4 regions of the Mesorhizobium sp. 113-3-9 genome follow, and region 4 is predicted to be linked to each of the others. Evidence: riboswitches for the same ligand, from Rfam matches in the RefSeq annotation. Region 4 holds a riboswitch; each other region holds the start of a gene.
What was found. A riboswitch is a leader RNA that binds a small molecule or an ion and turns the genes downstream of it on or off. The one in region 4 is predicted to bind cobalamin.
Positions count from the first base shown of each region.

Region 1: it holds a riboswitch for cobalamin, as region 4 does, so the genes downstream of both, MesoLj_RS32780 (hypothetical protein) here and MesoLj_RS18800 (DUF1636 family protein) in region 4, are expected to answer to the same signal.
Region 2: it holds a riboswitch for cobalamin, as region 4 does, so the genes downstream of both, bluB (5,6-dimethylbenzimidazole synthase) here and MesoLj_RS18800 (DUF1636 family protein) in region 4, are expected to answer to the same signal.
Region 3: it holds a riboswitch for cobalamin, as region 4 does, so the genes downstream of both, metE (5-methyltetrahydropteroyltriglutamate--homocysteine S-methyltransferase) here and MesoLj_RS18800 (DUF1636 family protein) in region 4, are expected to answer to the same signal.

Region 1 is NZ_AP023246.1:6,825,416-6,830,097, forward strand. It holds gene metE (5-methyltetrahydropteroyltriglutamate--homocysteine S-methyltransferase) at 1-75, shown strand, start outside; gene MesoLj_RS32770 (aromatic ring-hydroxylating oxygenase subunit alpha) at 181-1,410, opposite strand; gene MesoLj_RS32775 (homocysteine S-methyltransferase family protein) at 1,460-2,521, opposite strand; gene MesoLj_RS32780 (hypothetical protein) at 2,540-2,839, opposite strand; cobalamin riboswitch at 2,947-3,152, opposite strand; adenosylcobalamin (AdoCbl) riboswitch at 3,318-3,407, shown strand; gene MesoLj_RS32785 (CbtB domain-containing protein) at 3,452-3,661, shown strand; gene MesoLj_RS32790 (CbtA family protein) at 3,781-4,527, shown strand; gene MesoLj_RS32795 (ribonucleotide-diphosphate reductase subunit beta) at 4,611-4,682, opposite strand, start outside.
Region 2 is NZ_AP023246.1:5,804,282-5,808,963, reverse strand. It holds gene MesoLj_RS28465 (MFS transporter) at 1-563, opposite strand, end outside; gene MesoLj_RS28460 (TetR/AcrR family transcriptional regulator) at 684-1,292, shown strand; gene MesoLj_RS28455 (hypothetical protein) at 1,384-2,367, shown strand; partial or broken gene bluB (5,6-dimethylbenzimidazole synthase) at 2,460-3,119, opposite strand; cobalamin riboswitch at 3,167-3,362, opposite strand; gene MesoLj_RS28445 (histone deacetylase family protein) at 3,527-4,453, shown strand; gene MesoLj_RS28440 (exodeoxyribonuclease VII small subunit) at 4,457-4,682, shown strand, end outside.
Region 3 is NZ_AP023246.1:7,067,941-7,072,622, forward strand. It holds gene MesoLj_RS33805 (OmpW/AlkL family protein) at 1-316, shown strand, start outside; gene MesoLj_RS33810 (cytochrome P450 family protein) at 412-1,644, shown strand; partial or broken gene MesoLj_RS33815 (cytochrome P450) at 1,611-1,898, shown strand; cobalamin riboswitch at 2,173-2,372, shown strand; gene metE (5-methyltetrahydropteroyltriglutamate--homocysteine S-methyltransferase) at 2,489-4,682, shown strand, end outside.
Region 4 is NZ_AP023246.1:3,876,587-3,881,268, reverse strand. It holds gene MesoLj_RS18815 (NuoB/complex I 20 kDa subunit family protein) at 1-323, opposite strand, end outside; gene MesoLj_RS18810 (NADH-quinone oxidoreductase subunit A) at 314-679, opposite strand; gene MesoLj_RS18805 (winged helix-turn-helix domain-containing protein) at 1,069-2,268, shown strand; cobalamin riboswitch at 2,298-2,502, shown strand; gene MesoLj_RS18800 (DUF1636 family protein) at 2,543-2,971, shown strand; gene cobW (cobalamin biosynthesis protein CobW) at 2,974-4,011, shown strand; gene MesoLj_RS18790 (cobaltochelatase subunit CobN) at 4,030-4,682, shown strand, end outside.

The DNA.
Region 1 (4,682 bases), 2.9 Mb from region 4:
CGCGGATGGGACGAGGTCCGTCCGGCACTGGTCAACATGGTGGAGGCGGCAAGACAGCTCAGAGCCGCGGCCTGATCGGGGTGGAGCCGCCAGCGCATCCGATGGCGGCTCCGCTATCTCATTGTCTTGACGCAATTCCCAAGGGAAAGCCCTCACACTTTTCCTGGAAATTGCCCTGGCTCAGGGTCGGCTGATCTCCTCGAGATACCAGCCGATATAGCGCAGCTCATTGTACTCCATCGGCGCGATCGGTCCGGGTACGAAATAGTGCGATCGCACGCCGCGCGCGGTGTGTTCGATGATTTTCTTGTCCTCGTCGGTGGTGACCTTCCACAGCCAGGTCAGCTTCTCCAGATCGTAATCCTGGCCCTCGACCGCGTCACCGCGCACCAGCCAGATGAGTTCCATCTCGCAGGTATCAGCCGTCTTCGGAATGAAGCGGTAGATCATGCCGTGGTCGGGGTAGCAGACGAGGAAGCTCGTGCCGCCGAGATGGATGGAGGTGACGCCACCATCGTAATCGGTGAAGCGGCCCATCAGCGGTGCCACCGGCGAGCCGTCCTGGCTGCCGCTCGAAACACCATCGTAGAGCGCGTAGCGGAAAGTGTGGATGGCTTCCTGTCCGGCGGCCGAATTCCGCCAGCGGTCGCCGCTGCCGATCTCGATACCGAGCGCGCGGGTTCGTTGCTCCATCGCGGCGTTGAGCTGTTCGATCATCTCCGCCGGTTTTTCCAGAGTATGCGTCTGCGAATATTCCGGATGCGCCGGACCGCAATGATAGCACTCGACATAGTTCTCGACGGCGAGCTTCCAGTTGGCGTCAACCTGATAGGTCTCGCGATGCGCCACCCTGGCATCGGCCCAGCCATACTGGCCGCAGCTGGTGCGCAGCGACTGTTCGACCGGATCGAAGTCGAGCGGCGTCTCGGCGAAGGAAATGAACACCAGACCTTCGGCGAGGCGGACATGCAGCCTCTTCAATCCATGCGCGGCGCGGTCGAAATCCTTCGGCATCAGGCGGGCGACGCGCAGCGAACCGTCACTGGAATAGGTCCAGGCGTGATAGGGGCAGACGAAGGCTTTCGCATTGCCCTTCTGCCTGGTGCAGACCTCGGCGCCGCGATGACGGCAGACGTTGAGCATGGCATGGATGGCGCCATCCATGCCACGGGTCAGGATGATTGCTTCATCGCCGAGTTTGAACAGCTCGAAATCGCCGGGGTTTGGAATGACGCTGGAATGCGCGAGGCAATGCCAGTGGCGGCGAAAGACGCGTTCCATGTCGCGCTCGAAGATCGCCCGATCATGGTAGAACGCACGCATCAGGCCGTGGCCCGGCCGGTGCGCGGCCACCAGCCGATCGATCGTATCGCCGTCGGCATGGGTTTGCTGGAGAGGATGCACGTTCATAACCCAATCCTGTCTGGCGATTTGGATGTCTGTGGTGGCCTGGTGCGTGTCAGATCTCGAGGCGCCGGCCCTTGTAGGCGTCTGGGATCGCCGCATCGCTGCCGAAGAAGGCGTGCCTGGACATGTCGGGCGAATAGCGACTGCCGGGTACGCTGCGGCCAAGCGCTTCGGCCACGGCACGGATGTGATGCGGGGCCGCGCCGCAGCAAAGCCCGATATAACGGACCCCGAGATCAAAGGCTTCCCGTGCGAATTCGGCGCATTCGTAGCGATTGCAGGTGAACGGGTCGAGCGCGGTCGGGAACGGCCGGTTGCCGGGAATGCAGGAACAGGCGCGGTCGGTCAGCGACTGGAAGGTCGGTTCCGCGTCAGTCGTGCGGTAGGGCACCGGCAGTGCGGCGACATGGCATGAGATGGCGTCGCGCACTTTGCGCACCACCGGCATCAGCGTCTTCGGCCCGCGCTGGCAGTTCAGTCCAACGACGTCGGCGCCCGCCGCCTCCAGCCGCTTGCAGGCATCGACGACCGAGACGCCGTCGAACATCTTTTCCTCACGGTGGACGGAGAGCGTGACCACGGTCGGCAGGCCGGTTTTCTTCATCACGTCGAGCGCGATCTCGGCCTCGCCGCACCAGTCGATGGTCTCGGCGATGAGGAAGTCGGCCCCCTCCTCCACCGCCCAGCCGATCTGCTCCTCGAACATGGCGCGCACGGCATCGTGGGTCTTCCTGTCGTCAGCCTCATAGGCATTGGTGTTGCAGATGTTGCCAGCCATCAGGCAATCATTGCGGTCGGCGACATCCTTGGCTATGCGCAACGCCTGACGGTTGATCTTTTCCAGAATATCCTCACGGCCGATCACCCTCAGCTTCTGGCGGTGGGCGTAATAGGTGAAGGCTTCGACAACCTCCGAGCCGGCATGGACGAAATCCTCATGCAGACGTGTCACCGCGTCCGGATGTTCGAGAACCACTTCCGGTACGAACGGGCCGGCCTGCAGATAGCCGCGACGTTCGAGTTCGAACAGATAGCCTTCGGCACAGATGACGGCGCCGGCGTCGAGACGTTCGAGCAGGCCGCGCTTGGCCGTGAGAGTAGATTTTGCAGACATGATTTCTTTCCTCGGCACTTAGAGATTGCGGACGCGCGACGGCCACGCGCTGGTTCCGGCGACGACGGCAAGCAAGGTGCGCAGCCGCAAGACGTCCGGATGCAGATGGCCGCAGCGGTCGATCAGCGCGATCTTTTTCAAGGCCGCGGCCTCCAGATCGGCGTCATGCGGCACCGACAGCAGCCAGTCGGAGAACACTTCTTCCGGTGGCGGCAGCGGCGAGACGGCGCGCATCGTCGCCGCATTGACGCGACGCACCGTGCGAGGGCGTTGCGGTCTGCCGGGCGCGAGCCCGGGTATTTCATTGTGCGAATCCATGTTCGTCCTTCTTTGCAAGGACTGAACCTGGTGGTGATGGAGGAAAGCCACGGTCGGCGCTGAGGCCGGTCCGCATCTACCTCTTGACCGCCCACCGCGATCAGTCGAGTTCAAATCTGTTCGAGGCTGGTTTCCGGGCTCCGAAGGGGTCTTTTTGGACCGGTTCCGACACCTTCCCAGGCATTTGCCCAGTGGTCTGTTGTCGGAACGCACGCTTCGCTACCGTTGCGGGGGCAGCGCCGGAATCTCACCGGCTTCCCAATTATCCCTCCGGCCGAATCGACTGAAGGGCACCTTGAACCCCACGATATAAGCACCTGCTCGCCAAGGCCGTCCACACGGAAACGACACGGTCGGGGCGGAAAGCCGATAGAACACCGACACGAGGGCCTCGTTCCGGCAGGTCGAACACATTCCCGTGTGATCGATCACATCTCGTTGACAGTAACAGCGCCGGCTGAATAGGCTGGCGTCAGAGTTACGGGTTTGGAAGCCGGTGAAATTCCGGCACGGTCGCGCCACTGTGATCAGCAATTGTTCTTGCTGAAAGTCAGGCCTTCTCCCGTGAAAATGGTTTCGATCAACGGGACGCTGAATCCCAGGAGAGCCTTAATGTCCAATACCACCTTTGCACCAACCTACGGTCCGGTTCCGATCCCGGCGAAAGAGCTTCTTCCGTGGGCGATCTTCGGCGGTCTCTTGTGCCTGCTTGCGATCTATTTCGTCGGCGCGGAAGAAGGTGCCACCTCGATGATTTCGGGCATGTATGTCCATGAATGGGTACATGACGGTCGCCACCTGCTCGGCTTCCCTTGCCACTAAGAGTTGGCCATTGAGAGCTGGCCATCCCGAAGGGATGCCGTCCTGATCATTTGTTTTAGCGCGTGACAGCAACCGAAAGGCCGGGGGCTTTTCGAGGTCATGCTTCGGGGATCATGAACATGGTTGGTAGTCTTCTGCTGCGCGGCATGCTGGTCGGCATCGTCGCAGGGCTTCTCGCATTTGGTTTTGCCAAGATCTACGGCGAACCGCAGGTCGACCGGGCCATTGCCTTCGAGGAACAAACCGCCCAGGCCGCCGGCGAAGCGCCCGAGCCTGAACTCGTCAGCCGTCCTACACAGGCCGGGTTCGGCCTCCTGACCGGCGTGCTGGTCTATGCCGCGTCGATCGGCGGGCTGTTCTCGCTGGTCTTCGCCTACACCTATGGCCGCATCAGCAGCCTGGGACCGCGCGCCACCTCCGCAGTACTGGCCCTGGCAGCCTTCGTTTCAATCGTTCTGGTTCCGGACCTGAAATATCCCGCCAATCCACCTTCGGTCGGCAATCCCGACACGATAGGGTCGCGGACAGTGCTGTTCTTCATCATGCTGGTGATCTCCATTGCCGCATTGACGGCGGCGGTCGGGCTGTCACGAAGGCTTTGGGCACAGTATGGCCCTTGGAACGCAACGATCATTGCGGGCGCGGCATTCATCGCGGTCATAACGGTCGCCATGTACGTGCTGCCAACCATCAACGAAGTGCCGGAGAAATTCTCGGCCGATCTCTTGTGGCGCTTCCGTGTTGCCTCGCTTGGCATCCATATGGTGCTGTGGACCACCATCGGTCTTGTCTTCGGCGCCATCGCCGAGCGCAGCTTCGCTGATCAGGGCTCGCGTTCGGCGTCCTCTCGTCCTGCCTTGCGTTAAATACGTTCCGAAGGTTGAGGAGGCTGTATAGTGCGGCGCCCTTCATGGCCGCCGTTCTATCGTTCGCGAATAGCTGCGTGCTGTTAGTCCCAGACCAGCGCACCGCCATTCTGGTATTCGATGACGCGGGTCTCGAAGAAGTTCTTTTCCTTCTT
Region 2 (4,682 bases), 1.9 Mb from region 4:
ATGAACGCCGTCGAGCCCAGGGCAAGGAACAGCGTGCTCGCCAGCATGCCCGCTTCCGGGAACAGGGCGGCACTCAAGCCCACCGACAGCGATGCACCGGCGATGTAGACCAACTCGTCCGCCGCCGACTCGAAGGCGAAGGCGGTGTTCATCTCGGGCCGGCCGCGGAAAATCTCGGTCCAGCGTGCGCGCACCATTGCCGGCATGCTGGGCATTGCGGCGGCCAGCAACGCCGACACGAACAGCGTCCAGACCGGCCAGTCCTGATTGGCCGATGCAATCAGTGCCAGGAATGCGAGCACGGAGATGATTGTGGTGGGCACGACGATCCGGGTCTGGCCAAGGCGGTCGACCCGTCTTGATATTTGCGGCGCCAGGAAAGCGTTGGCCAATGCGAATGTCGCCGAGACAGCGCCGGCCAGCCAGTATTCGCCACGCGTTTGCGACAGCATCGCCACGATGCCGATAGGCGCCATGGCGATCGGCAGGCGAGCCAGGAAACCGGCGGCAGCGAAGCCCTTGGCTCCGGGGGCGCGAAAGATCTCTGAGTAAGGGTTCTGCATGATCCGGTTCCTCGACAAAAGGCGCTCCGACAATTACATACGGAGCGTATGAGAACTAGATAGACCATACGCAACGTATGTCAATTGGCATACGAGACGTATGTGAATAGGACCAGAAGCATGCACAGGCCCCGCAAGGAGATGATCGCCGAGACGCGCGCCAAGCTGATCGCCGCGGCCCGCCAGGCCTTCGGGACGATCGGATATGCCGAGGCGTCGATGGACGATTTCACCGCATCCGCCGGACTGACGCGCGGCGCGCTCTATCATCACTTCGGCGACAAGAAGGGGCTGCTGGAGGCGGTTATCGCCGAAATCGACGGCGAGATGGCGGCTCGGGTGAACGAGGTCGCGTCGAGAGCGCCGACCCGCTGGCAGCGTTTCGTCGACGAATGCACCACCTATATCGAGATGGCGCTGGAGCCGGAAATCCAGCGTATCATGTTCCGGGATGGCCCTGCTGTGCTGGGCGATCCGGCACAATGGTCGAATGCCAATGCCTGCGTCGGCTCAATGACCGATCATCTGACCGCGCTGCAGGGGGAAGGTGTGGTCGTCCCGGGCGTCGACCCTGAAACGGCCGCACGGCTTATCAACGGGGCGAGCAGCCAGGCGTCGCAGCGGATCGCCAATTCAAACGACCCCGAAGCCACGTCGAGGAAGGTGGTGGCGGCGTTCAAGCAACTGCTTGAGGGTCTGCTCAAGGAACCGGGTCCGCAATCGAGCTGAAGTCCCGTCTGCGGCCTGGTGCCCGCCCATGATTGACAATCTTCGGTTAGAGCGCATCCTCCCCAGCCATCTCTGAGGGGAGATTCGGGGCATGTGGGATTTCGATATCGGCAGGTCGGTGTCCATCATGATGCGGACCTGGCCTTTCATTGTCTTTCGCATGATCGTCTATTTCGGCATCACGCTGGCCTACATCATGGCGACCGGCACGGGCGCCTCGGTCGGCTATGGCGTCGGCCATATCTCCACCGATCCCGATGGGCCGCTGTCCTTTGCCCTGTGGGGCGGGGTGGTCGGTTTCGGTATCGTCTCTATCGCCGTTTACTGGATCCGCGAATACATCCTCTACGTCGTCAAGGCCGGCCATATCGCCGTCATGGTCCACCTGATCGACGGCCATGATGTCCCTGACGGCCAGAACCAGATCGCCTATGCCCGGCAGGTCGTGACCGAGCGTTTCGCCGAAGCCAACATCCTTTTCGTCGTCGACCAGCTGGTCAAGGGCGCCATCCGCGCCATCACCGGCCTGCTCGGCGGCGTCGCCGCCTTTCTGCCCATTCCGGGCCTGAGCGGCCTGGTTTCCTTCATCAACACGGTGATCCGCCTGTCGTTGACCTATGTCGACGAGATCATCCTCGGCTACAACATCCGCATCAATTCGTCCTCACCCTTCGAGACCGCGCGGCAAGGCGTCGTTCTCTACGCCCAGAACGGCAAGACCATGGTCAAGAACGCCGTCTGGCTGGCGGTAATCATGTGGGGCGTGTCGTTCGTGATCTTCCTGCTGATGCTGGCGCCGGCCGGCGCCATTCTCTTCCTGATGCCCGGACAACTCGCCGGCTGGGCCTTCGTGCTGGCCATCATCTTTGCCTGGGCCTTCAAGGCGGCGTTCATCGAACCCTTCGCCATCGCCTGCCTGATGCAGGTCTATTTCAAGACCATCGCCGGCCAGGTGCCTGATCCGTCCTGGGACAGCAGGCTGGCCGAGGCATCATCGAAGTTCAGGGAGCTCAAGGACAAGGCACTTTCCTCCTTCGGCGGCTCGCGCTGGGGCGCGGCCGGCGCGACGCGCTGATCGGCCGGGCAGGCGGTCGCCTGTGCGGTATCGACGGCGTTCAGGCATGCCACCGCTGACTTGAGCGGTGCCTCGCCTTGCCCGCAAAAGGTCTCGCTCATGATCAGTTCGGGCAGGGGCAGGCGCCGGCCCCAGCCGTGCGTTTCAAGGTCCGGTTTGGGCGCGAATGCGGAAACCCGGCCGACGCAGAGGTAAGCGATCGGCGTTACATGGTCGGGAATGGACAGCAGGCTTTTCAGTGCCTGCGCCTCGATGATGCTGACCCAGCCGACGCCGACGCCTTCGGCGCGTGCCGCCAGCCAGAAATTCTGCACCGCGCAGACCGTGCTGTAGAGGTCCATCTCCGGATTGTGCCAACGTCCCAGTGGCGAGCCCTTCGAGCGCTGGCGGTCGCAGGTGATGCAGATGTTGAGCGCGCTTTCGCAGATGCCTTCCAGCTTCAGCTTGCGGTAAAGCGCCTGCCGTTCTTCCTCGATTTCGGGCAGTTCCTGTTCTCGCGCGGCCAGGAACAGATCGCGCACCTTCTCCCGTCGCGCGGCATCGCGGACGACGATGAAATTCCACGGCTGCATGAACCCGACCGACGGCGCGTGATGGGCGGCAAGCAGCATCCGCGCCAGCACCTCATCGTCGAGAGGAGCAGGCAGGAAATGACTGCGCACATCGCGCCGCGTGAACATGGCACGGTAGACCGCGTCGCGCGCCATCTGGTCAAATCCGTCGCCGACAGGAGCGGTCATAGCATCCGGCATCGCTTGTCCCCTTGCGATTGCAAACCATGTCCTCCGCCTGACCATGCGGATGACGGTGCCTGCCAGGCCGGTCTTCTGGCTCGGGATCAACCCGCGTCCGGTGCCTTCCCGTCATCGACAGTGGCATTTACCGGCGCGGTCCCCCTCACAGCGTTGGGCACGCCACGGAATTCAACCGTGTTCCCGATTCTCCCGCCAGAGCATTTGCAGCCAAGTGGAATCACTTGGCGCCGCAGAATGCGGCTAGACAAACAGACTGGCGGGCACCAGGCAGTGACGGCGACCTTATGCCGAAGCGTTCGCGGCGCCAATCCCCACAGCGACGCCAATGGACGCAGAAGCGATTTTCCCCAGCCATCGGGCCGCGACGCATGGCCATCGCGGCGTTGGGGCACTAGATAGGGACCATGGCCACTCGTCTCTACACGCATCCGATCTTCCTTGAGCACATCACGCCCCCTGGTCACCCCGAGCGGCCGGACCGCTTGCGCGCCATCGAGCGCGTGCTTGACGACGAAGCCTTTGCCGAGCTTGACCGCGTCAAGGCGCCTGAAGGCGACGAGGCCACCATCCTTTACGCGCATCCGGCCGATTTCGTCGCGCGCGTGCGCGCCGCCATCCCTGACGAGGGCATTGCCCGCATCGATGCCGACACCACCGCCAGCCCGAAGAGCTGGCAGGCGGTGATAACCGCGATCGGCGCTGCCAACGCGGCCGTCGACGACGTCTTCGCGGGCCGCGCCGACAATGTCTTCGTCGCCGCCCGGCCACCCGGCCACCATGCCGAAAAGACCACCGCAATGGGCTTTTGCTTCTTCAACACGGCGGCGATCGCGGCCCGCTATGCGCAGAAGAAGCACGGCGTCGAGCGTGTCGCTGTCGTCGACTGGGATGTGCACCACGGCAATGGCACGCAGGATATTTTCTGGGACGATCCCTCGGTGCTCTATTGCTCGACGCACCAGATGCCGCTTTATCCCGGCACTGGCGCAAAGAGCGAGACCGGCGCCGGTAACATCGTCAACGCACCACTGGCGCCGCAGACAGGCAGCGAGGTGTTTCGCGATGCCTTCCTGTCGCGCGTCTTGCCGGCGCTCGACAATTTCGCGCCCGACCTCATCATCATTTCGGCCGGTTTCGACGCGCATCACCGTGATCCGTTGGCCGAGATCAACCTGACCGAGGACGATTTCGACTGGGCGACCGGCCAGCTGATGCAGCGCGCCGCCCGCCACAGCGGCAACCGGCTCGTCAGCCTGCTTGAGGGCGGCTACGATCTGCAGGGACTGGCATTTTCGGTCGCCGCCCATGTCGGGCGACTGATGAAAGGATGAATGATGGCTGCTGAGACCAACGAAGACGTCAAGGCGATGAGCTTCGAACAGGCACTCGACGCGCTGGAGAAGATCGTCGATGATCTGGAGCGCGGCGATGTGCCGCTCGACCAGTCGATCCGCATCTATGAACGCGGCGAGGCCCTGAAGGCGCATTGCGACCGGCTGCTGAAGGCGGCCGAGGACAAGGTCGAGAAGATCAGGCTGTCGCGCGACGGCAAGCCGGTTG
Region 3 (4,682 bases), 3.2 Mb from region 4:
GCCCACGCTCACATTGCAGTATCATTTTACCGATTTCGACGCCTTCGAGCCCTACGTCGGCGCCGGCGTGAACTATACGATCTTCTATCATCAGCAAGTCGGCAGCGCCGATGATCTCAAGGTCAAGAACACATTCGGCGCCGCGCTGCAGGTCGGATTCGACTACATGGTGGACGAGCACTGGGGCGTCAACTTCGACGTGAAGAAGCTTTTCCTCAGGCCCGACTTCGACGTCACTGTCGCCGGCACCAAGCTCACAGGCAAGGCCAGGCTCGATCCCTGGTTGATAGGCGCAGGTCTGACCTACCGCTTCTGAGGACGAAGCACACTGAGGGGCACTTTTCGAAGTCCGCGCGCGGATCATCCGTGCCGAGAAGTGGACCCGCGATGGTTCTTAAAGGAGCTGTTGGCATGCGCGTAGAAAACGATCATTGCGACGTGATCGGTGTGCCGGCCGCTCCCACGCAACTTGATCGTCTTTCTTCTGCGATTCTGCGGCAGGGGGGGATGGCGCGAGTGTCGCTTCCAGGCGATCTGGTGACCTGGGCGGCAGCCCGTCACCAGACGCTCAGGCAGATGCTTTCCGACCAGCGTTTCAACAAGGACTGGCGACAGTGGCGGGCGCTGCAGGACGGCGAGATTCCCGAGGATCATCCGCTGATCGGGATATGCAAAGTGGACAACATGACCACGGCGCACGGCGCCGATCACCGGCGCTTGCGCGGCCTGCTGTCCAGCAGCTTCGCGCCCAGTCGGATCGCCTTGCTGGCGCCACGGGTCGAACAAAGCGTCGATCGACTCCTGGCCGACATGGCGCAGCGCGGCGGCAGTGCCGATCTGATGAGCGAGTTCGCCGCTCCGCTGCCCACCAACGTGATCGCCGAACTGTTCGGTTTGCCGGACGAACAGCGCGAAGAGATCGTCGCGCTCACCTACAGCATGGCCAACACCTCCGCCACAGCCGAAGAGGTGCGACAGACGCGGCAGCGCATCCCGGAGTTCTTCCGTCGCCTGATCGCGCTCAAGCGGGGCCAGCTCGGAGATGATCTGGCTTCGGCCCTGATCGTCGCCCGTGACAAAGGCGAGCTCGTTTCCGACACCGAGCTCATCGACATGCTGTTCATGGTGCTCTCTGCGGGCTTCGTGACCACCGCCGGCGTCATCGGCAATGGCGTGCTGGCATTGCTGACGCATCCGCAGCAACTGCACTTGGTGCGCAGCGGCCAAGTTCCGTGGTCACAGGCGATCGAGGAGATCCTGCGCTGGGGCAGCTCAGCGGCCAATCTGCCGTTCCGCTATGCCACCCAGGACGTGGAGATCGACGGATGCATGGTCCGCCGCGGCGATGCCGTCCTGATGGCGTTCCATGCGGCGAACCGGGACGAACAGGCCTTCGGCCCCGGCGCCGACAGGTTCGATGTCACCCGGCGGCACAACCCGCATTTGTCGTTCGGTGAGGGGCCGCATGCCTGCCTGGGCGCTGCGCTGGCGCGCCTGGAATTGCGCTGCGCCTTCCCCGCGCTGTTCGGGCGGCTGGAGGATCTGGCGCTGACCATCGCCGCGGAGGACGTCGTCTACATTCCGTCTTACGTCATTCGCTGCCCGCAGCGCCTGCCGGTCACCTTCCGCCCTTCCATCGCTTAGAGAGTGCGGCATTCACCCCGGATTCGGTGATTCTTGGTTTGCCGGAGTGGCTGGTCTCGCGCGAGGGGGGGCGAGCATGCCCGGTTACGCACGATCGTGGCGCCGGCGTTCAGCAACCGAGGGTGAAGCTGCTCGCGGAGCAGGTCGAGGCGAGCGCCGCGCAGTTTGTCGAGACGCTGGCGGCCCGGCCCCAGTCCGCCCACCTGCGGCGCCACCTCTTCTTTCCGCTTGCGGCCATGGTCATCAGCGCGCTGGAATGCGCAAGCACGCTGAGCGAAGCCGAGCGGGAACAAATACCGGGATTCCCGGCTGACCGTGACGACCTGGCCCGACTTTACGCCCTTTGAGCCCGGCGACCTCGATCTGATCCGGCGTCGCCGATGGGGACAAGGATCTCTCCGAGCCTGCACTGATAAGAGGCGGCATCGTAAGCGGCTTTGGGCGAAAGAGACCGATCAGCGCAAGGGCATTATTCGCATCATCACATAAACATCTCGTTATATGCATTGACAAGGAGCGAAGCTGCTGTGATTGTGCGCATGTCGTGGTTCTCCGCGCGGCACTGCTGTAGCGGAGCTAAGAGGGAAGCCGGTGCGATGCCGGCGCTGCCCCCGCAACTGTTAGCGGCGAGCCAAGCCCATTGGTGTCACTGAGGCGAACGGCCTCGGGAAGACGGGCAGAGGCTTTGACCCGCGAGCCAGGAGACCTGCCACGACGAACAACGTCCACGGGCGGGGTGTCTCGGTGGCCGCGGTAGCTTGGCTTCGTGCCGCCTGCTTGCGCGTTCCTTGTCCCCACGCCCCAACCATCGGGGTATGGCATGACTGTCTCTCAACAAATTCCAGTGGCAACGCTCGGCGTGCCGCGTATCGGTCGACGGCGGGAACTCAAATTCGCGCTTGAAAGCTACTGGTCCGGAAAATCTCCCGCTGCCGACCTGCTCGCGACGGCGAAGGCGCTACGCGCCGCCAGCTGGAGGGAGCAGCACGATCACGGCGTGTCGAAAATCCCGTCCAACGATTTCTCGCTTTATGACCATGTGCTCGACACCGTCATCATGGTCGGCGCCGTGCCGGCACGATACGTCTGGACTGACGGCGAGGTCCCACTCGATACCTATTTCGCCATGGCGCGCGGCGACCAAGGTCAGGCCGCTGATTGTGGACATGCCGGTGACGAGCATGCGGCCAACGGGCATGGCCTTGCCGCGATGGAAATGACCAAATGGTTCGACACCAACTATCACTACATTGTGCCGGAACTTACCGACGATCAGAGCTTTGCCCTCTCGTCGGCGAAACCGGTCGATCATTTCCTCGAGGCCAAGGCGCTCGGCATCCACACGCGCCCGGTCCTGCTTGGACCGGTTAGCTTTCTCAAGTTGGCGAAGTCACCTGAGGAAGGTTTCAACCCTATCGCGCTCCTGCCACGGCTGCTGCCCGTCTACGAGGAGCTCCTGCGGAGGCTGAAGCTCGCGGGAGCCGATTGGGTGCAGATCGATGAGCCGGCGCTCGTGGTCGATCTGGTTCCCAACGAACGGGATGCCCTCCAATTCGCCTACTGCCGGCTGTCAAAAGCAGCACCGGAGTTGAAGATCATGGTCGCTACCTATTTCGGATCGCTGGGAGACAATCTCGAGACCGCAATTTCTCTGCCCGTGGCGGGACTGCACGTCGATCTCGTGCGCGCTCCAGAGCAGTTGGAGACCGTCGGCCGGCTCGCGCAGAAGGAACTTGTGCTCTCGCTCGGGCTGATCGACGGCCGCAACGTCTGGCGCGCGAACCTGCCTGCCATACTTGACCGCATCAAGCCGATCGTCGCCGGCTGGCCGTTGGACCGCGTGGAGATCGCCCCGTCCTGCTCGATGCTGCATGTGCCGATCGACCTGGACATGGAGACGGCACTCGATGCGGACGTGAAATCGTGGCTCGCCTTCGCGGCGCAAAAAACCGACGAGCTGGTCGTGCTCGCCCGTGCCCTGGCTGAAGGCCGGGACGCGGTCGCCGCCGAACTAGAGGCGTCGGCTGAGGCTGCCGCCGCTCGCGCGACATCCGCTAAGGTGCATGATCCGCTCGTCGAAGGTCGGGTCGCCAGCATCAAGGTCGCCATGACGCGCCGGAAGAGCGCATTCGCCGTGCGCTCCAAGCTTCAGGCCGACACGTTTGGCTTGCCATCCTTCCCCACCACGACGATCGGCTCCTTCCCGCAAACAGCCGAGGTTCGCAAGGCGCGGGCAGCCCATGCCAAAGGCGAGCTGAGTTACGTCGACTATGAGGCGTTCCTGAAGAAAGAGATAGAAGCCGCCGTTCGCTGGCAAGAAGAGATCGGACTCGACGTGCTGGTCCACGGCGAATTCGAGCGCAACGATATGGTGCAGTATTTCGCCGAGCAGCTCCGCGGCTTCGCCTTCACGCAACACGGGTGGGTGCAAAGCTACGGCTCGCGCTTTGTGCGACCCCCGATCATCATTGGAGATGTGTCGCGACAACAGCCGATGACACTACACTGGTGGCGATACGCCCAGTCGCTGACGCTAAAGCCGGTGAAGGGCATGCTTACCGGCCCGGTGACGATCCTCAACTGGTCCTTCGTCCGGGACGACCTTGCCCGCCCAGCCGTCTGCCGCCAGGTCGCGCTCGCCATTCGCGATGAAGTGAGCGACCTCGAAAAGGCCGGCGCCAGGATGATCCAGATCGACGAAGCCGCACTGCGCGAGGGCTTGCCGCTGCACGAGGCCGACTGGCAGGCCTATCTCGACTGGGCCGTCGAATGCTTCCGGCTGGCTTCAACAGCGGTCGGCGATGCGACCCAGATCCACACCCATATGTGCTACTCCGAGTTCGGCGATATCGTGGACGCGATTGCCGCAATGGATGCCGATGTGATCTCGATTGAAACTTCGCGCTCGCAGATGGAACTGCTCGATACGCTGCGAACCTTCAAGTATCCGAACGAGATCGGTCCTGGCGTCTATGACATTCACTCGCCGCGGGTCCCGGAAGTGGGGGAGATTTCCAACCTTATCATGCTTGCGCGCG
Region 4 (4,682 bases):
CCGGCGACGATCATGATGTCGGACTGGCGCGGAGACGCGCGCGGCGCGACGCCGAACCGTTCCGAGTCGTAGCGCGGCATCGAGGTGTGGATCATCTCGACCGCGCAGCACGCCAGACCAAAGGTCATGAACATCAGCGAGCCCGAGCGCGCCCAGGTGATCAGCGCCTCGGTCGAGGTGACCAGAAAGCCCTTGTCGGCAAGCTCATTGTTGATTTCGAGGAAGAAGGGATCGTCCTCCCCCACCGGCCTGCCGGTATTGGGATCGATAATGCCCTTCGGCTTCGGCGCGACGATGGTGCCTGAACTGTCGTTCAATCCCATTCCAGCGCTCCTTTTTTCCATTCATAGGCAAAGCCGATGGTCAGCACTGCCAAAAACACCATCATCGACCAGAAGCCGAGCATGCCGATCTTCGAGAAGGACACGGCCCAGGGGAACAGGAAGGCCACTTCCAGGTCGAAGATGATGAACAGGATCGACACCAGGTAGAAACGGATGTCGAATTTCATGCGGGCATCGTCGAACGAGTTGAAACCGCACTCGTAGGCGGAAAGCTTTTCGGGATCGGGATTGCGGTAGGCCACCAGGAACGGGGCGGCCAGCAGCGCCAGGCCGACGACCAGTGCCACGCCTATGAACAGGACGATAGGCAGGTACGAACTGAGGAGTGCGTTCATGCAGCGGCTTTCCGTTGGCGCCAATCCACTTTGATTACAGCACCGGACCTTAATGCGGAAGCGTGACAGTTTAACCGCTGAACCGTTTTAAGGGGCCTATGCTGCAACGCGGCGAGGGTTAGCGCAGCACTTCCAGCGAAGCAAGTCAAACCTTGTTCAAAACGCCGACCTGGACGGCATATCCGGAGAAACTGGTCCGATCCGCTCCTGTTTGATTTCCTTCGCTTTTTACTCCACTTTTCTCTCCTGACATGGTTGCCGCCAAAACCCTGCTAGCATGGGTTGGAATCACCACGCAGGTTCCGCAAAAGTGGACCCCGGTTTTGCGACAAGAACCTGCCCAGACAAAGACGCGACCCACAGCCGAAGCCCCTCAGAGTGATCCCTGCATGAAGGAAAAAATCTCGCTTGCCGCCGCCCGCCGCATTGCACTCGCCGCTCAAGGGTTTCTCGATCCGCGCCCAAATGGCACACCTGACCGCCGCCATTTCGCCCGTGTGCTCTCCCGCACCGGCCTGCTGCAGATCGATTCCGTCAGTGCGGTGGTGCGTGCTCATTATATGCCGCTCTATTCGCGCCTGGGTCCCTACCCGCTCACGCTGCTCGACAATGCCGCCGTGACGCGCAAGCGCACTGTCTTCGAATACTGGGCGCACGAGGCCTCGTTCCTGCCGGTCGAGACCTACCCGCTGATGCGCTGGCGCATGCAGCGAGCCGAGCAAGGCGATGAAATGTATCTGGGACTGGCCAAATGGGGCCGCGAACACGCCGCCTATATAGAAGACATCTACCGCGCGGTCGTCGAGCGCGGCCCGATCGCCGCTTCGGCGCTCGAAGGCCAGAAAGGTTCGGGCGGCTGGTGGGGCTGGAGCCATGCCAAGCACGCCTTCGAATGGCTGTTCTGGGCCGGGCGCATCACCACGGCGCACCGCCGCGGCTTCGAGCGCTTCTACGATCTGCCGGAGCGCGTGCTGCCCCAGGCGATCCTCGACCTGCCGGTGCCCCCGGCCGAGGACGCGCACCGCGAATTGCTGCGCATCTCGGCCCGCGCCCATGGCGTGGCGACATCAGGAGACCTGCGCGACTATTTCCGGCTGTCGCCGGCCGACATGAAGGGTCGGCTGGAGGAACTGGTCGAGTCGGGCGAATTGCTGCCGGTACGCGTCGAAGGCTGGGACAAGCCGGCCTACCTTCACAAGGACGCGCGCCTGCCCCGGAAAATCGAGGCGCGTGCTTTGCTGGCGCCCTTCGATCCGGTCGTCTTCGAGCGCTCGCGCTCGGAGCGGCTGTTCGATTTCCACTACCGCATCGAGATCTACACGCCGGCTGAAAAGCGCCAATACGGCTATTACGTCCTCCCCTTCCTGCTCGGCGATCGGATCGTCGCGCGTGTCGACCTCAAGGCGGACCGGCCGGCCAGCGTCCTGCGCGTCCATGCCGCCTACCCCGAGCCCGGCGCGCCGCCTGAAACCGCCGCGCAGCTCTTCGAGGAATTGAAGCAGATGCAGGGCTGGCTTGGCCTTGAACGCATGGACGTGACTCCGGCAGGCGATCTGGGTCCGGCGCTGGCCGACATCGCCGTGTCGTAAGCCCGCGTTGACACCGCTGCCTGCAAAAGCCTAAATCCGGTCCAGACGGTCCCCTGCCCGCAACGGCAGGGGCTAAGAGGGAATGCGGTGCGAGGTGAAAAATCTCAAATCCGCGGCTGTCCCCGCAACTGTAAGCGAAGAGCCAAGGCCGAAAGCCACTGGGAATTCCCGGGAAGGCGGCACCCAAGGCGATGACCCGCGAGCCAGGAGACCTGCCGTCTGCGACAAGAGAATCCGATCGCCCGGCGGGTTTCCGGGCAAGGAGCCCGGCTTTTTGGACCAGAACGGCAGTTTTTCGGCTGGCACAGCGGACAATTCGTCCGCCGACAGCGAAGCCTTGGCCGGCGTCACGGTCATCGTCTGCGCCTCCTGTCGCGACGAGACCGGTTCCGACGCCCATCCCCGCGCCGGCGAACTGTTGGCGGAGGACACGCGCCGCGCCGCAGCCGATGACAACATCCGCGTCCGCACGGTGGAATGTCTCGGCAACTGCAAGCGCCGGCTGAGCGCTGCGATCCTGCGCGATGGCTGCTGGAGCTATGTGTTCGGCGACCTGACCGCGGCCAGCGGCGCCGACCTCGTCACCGGCGCCAAACTCTTCGCCACCTCGACCGACGGCCTCATCCCGTGGCGCGGCCGCCCCGATTCCCTCAAGCGCGGCCTTGTTGCCCGCATCCCTCCCCTCGACATGCTGAAGGACTGATCATGAGCGCTTCCGTATCCCGCGTCCCCTGCACCGTCGTCACCGGCTTCCTCGGCGCCGGCAAGACGACGCTGGTCCGCCATCTCCTGGAAAACGCCGGCGGCAAGCGTATTGCCATCATCGTCAACGAGTTCGGCGACATCGGCATTGACGGCGAGATTTTGAAGGGTTGCGGCATCGACACCTGCCCGGAGGAGAACATCGTTGAACTCGCCAATGGCTGCATCTGCTGCACCGTGGCCGACGATTTCGTGCCGGCGCTCGACCAGATCCTGTCGTTGACGCCGAAGGTCGACCACATCCTGATCGAAACCTCGGGCCTCGCTCTGCCCAAGCCGCTGGTCCAGGCGTTCCAATGGCCGAGCGTGAAGAGCCGCGTCACCGTCGATGGCGTGATCGCCGTGGTCGACGGTCCGGCATTGGCAGAAGGCCGCGTCGCCAACGACATGGACGCCCTGCAGGCGCAGCGCGCCGGGGATGAGAGCCTCGACCATGACGACCCGGTCGAGGAAGTGTTCGAGGACCAGATCGCCTGCGCGGACCTGATCATCCTCTCGAAGAGCGACCTGATGGACGCCGCCGGCTCGGCCCGCGCCAATGCCATCGTCAACGAACATTCCGCCCGCGCCGTGAAGATCGTGCCGACCTCGCATGGCAAGGTCGATCCCTCGGTGCTGCTCGGCCTCGGTCTCGCCGTCGAGGACGATATCGAGAACCGCAAATCCCATCATGACGGCGCGTTCGACCATGAGCATGACGACTTCGACACCTTCATCGTCGACATCCCCTCGATCGCCAATCCGGACGAGCTGGCAAAGCGCGTTGCCACCGCCGCCGAACAAGAAAACGTGCTGCGCGTGAAAGGCTTCGTCGAGGTCGGCGGCAAGCCGATGCGGCTCCTGCTGCAGGCCGTCGGACCGCGCGTCAATCACTACTATGACCGCGCCTGGACCGCCGAGGATGATCGCCGCTCGCGCCTGGTCGTCATCGGCCTCAAGGGGCTGAACCGCCCGGCAATCGAGCGTATACTCGCCGGCTGATTTCAGACACGGGCCGCGATGCATATCCTCACCACGACCTCCGCCTCGCTCGACGATCTCGCCGAGCCGGTCGATCTGCGGCAGACGCCGGCGGATATCGTGGCCCTGTCCTTCACCGACAGCGATCTCGCCGGACTGGCGGCCGCGTGGAAGGCGGATGCCGGCCGCCTGCCCTCGATGCGGCTGGCGGCGCTGCGCGACCTACGCCATCCCATGTCCGTCGACCTCTGGATCGACAGCGTCGCCCGCCACGCCAAAATCGTCCTGGTCCGCATCCTCGGCGGCTACGACTGGTGGCGCTATGGCTGCGACCAGCTGGCCTCGATCGCCCGCGAGCGCGGCATAAAACTGGCGCTGCTTCCCGGTGAAAGCCACGACGAGGATCTCAGGCTGATCGAAGCCTCGACGCTGCCGCGCCAGGAATTGGACGCGCTGCTCGGCTATTTCCGCGAAGGCGGCCCGGCCAATATGAGCGCGCTGGTACAGCGCCTTGCGGGTTTGGCCGGACAGGACGCGGCCGTTGTTGAGCCGATGGCGGTGCCAAAGGCCGGGTACTATCAGCCTGGAGTGGGGGTTGTAGAGAAGCTAGACCTTTTGGAGGTCGACGATCCTTCGCCCCCCCCTCTGTCCTGCCGGACATCTCCCCCTCAAGGGGGGAGATCAGCCGTCGC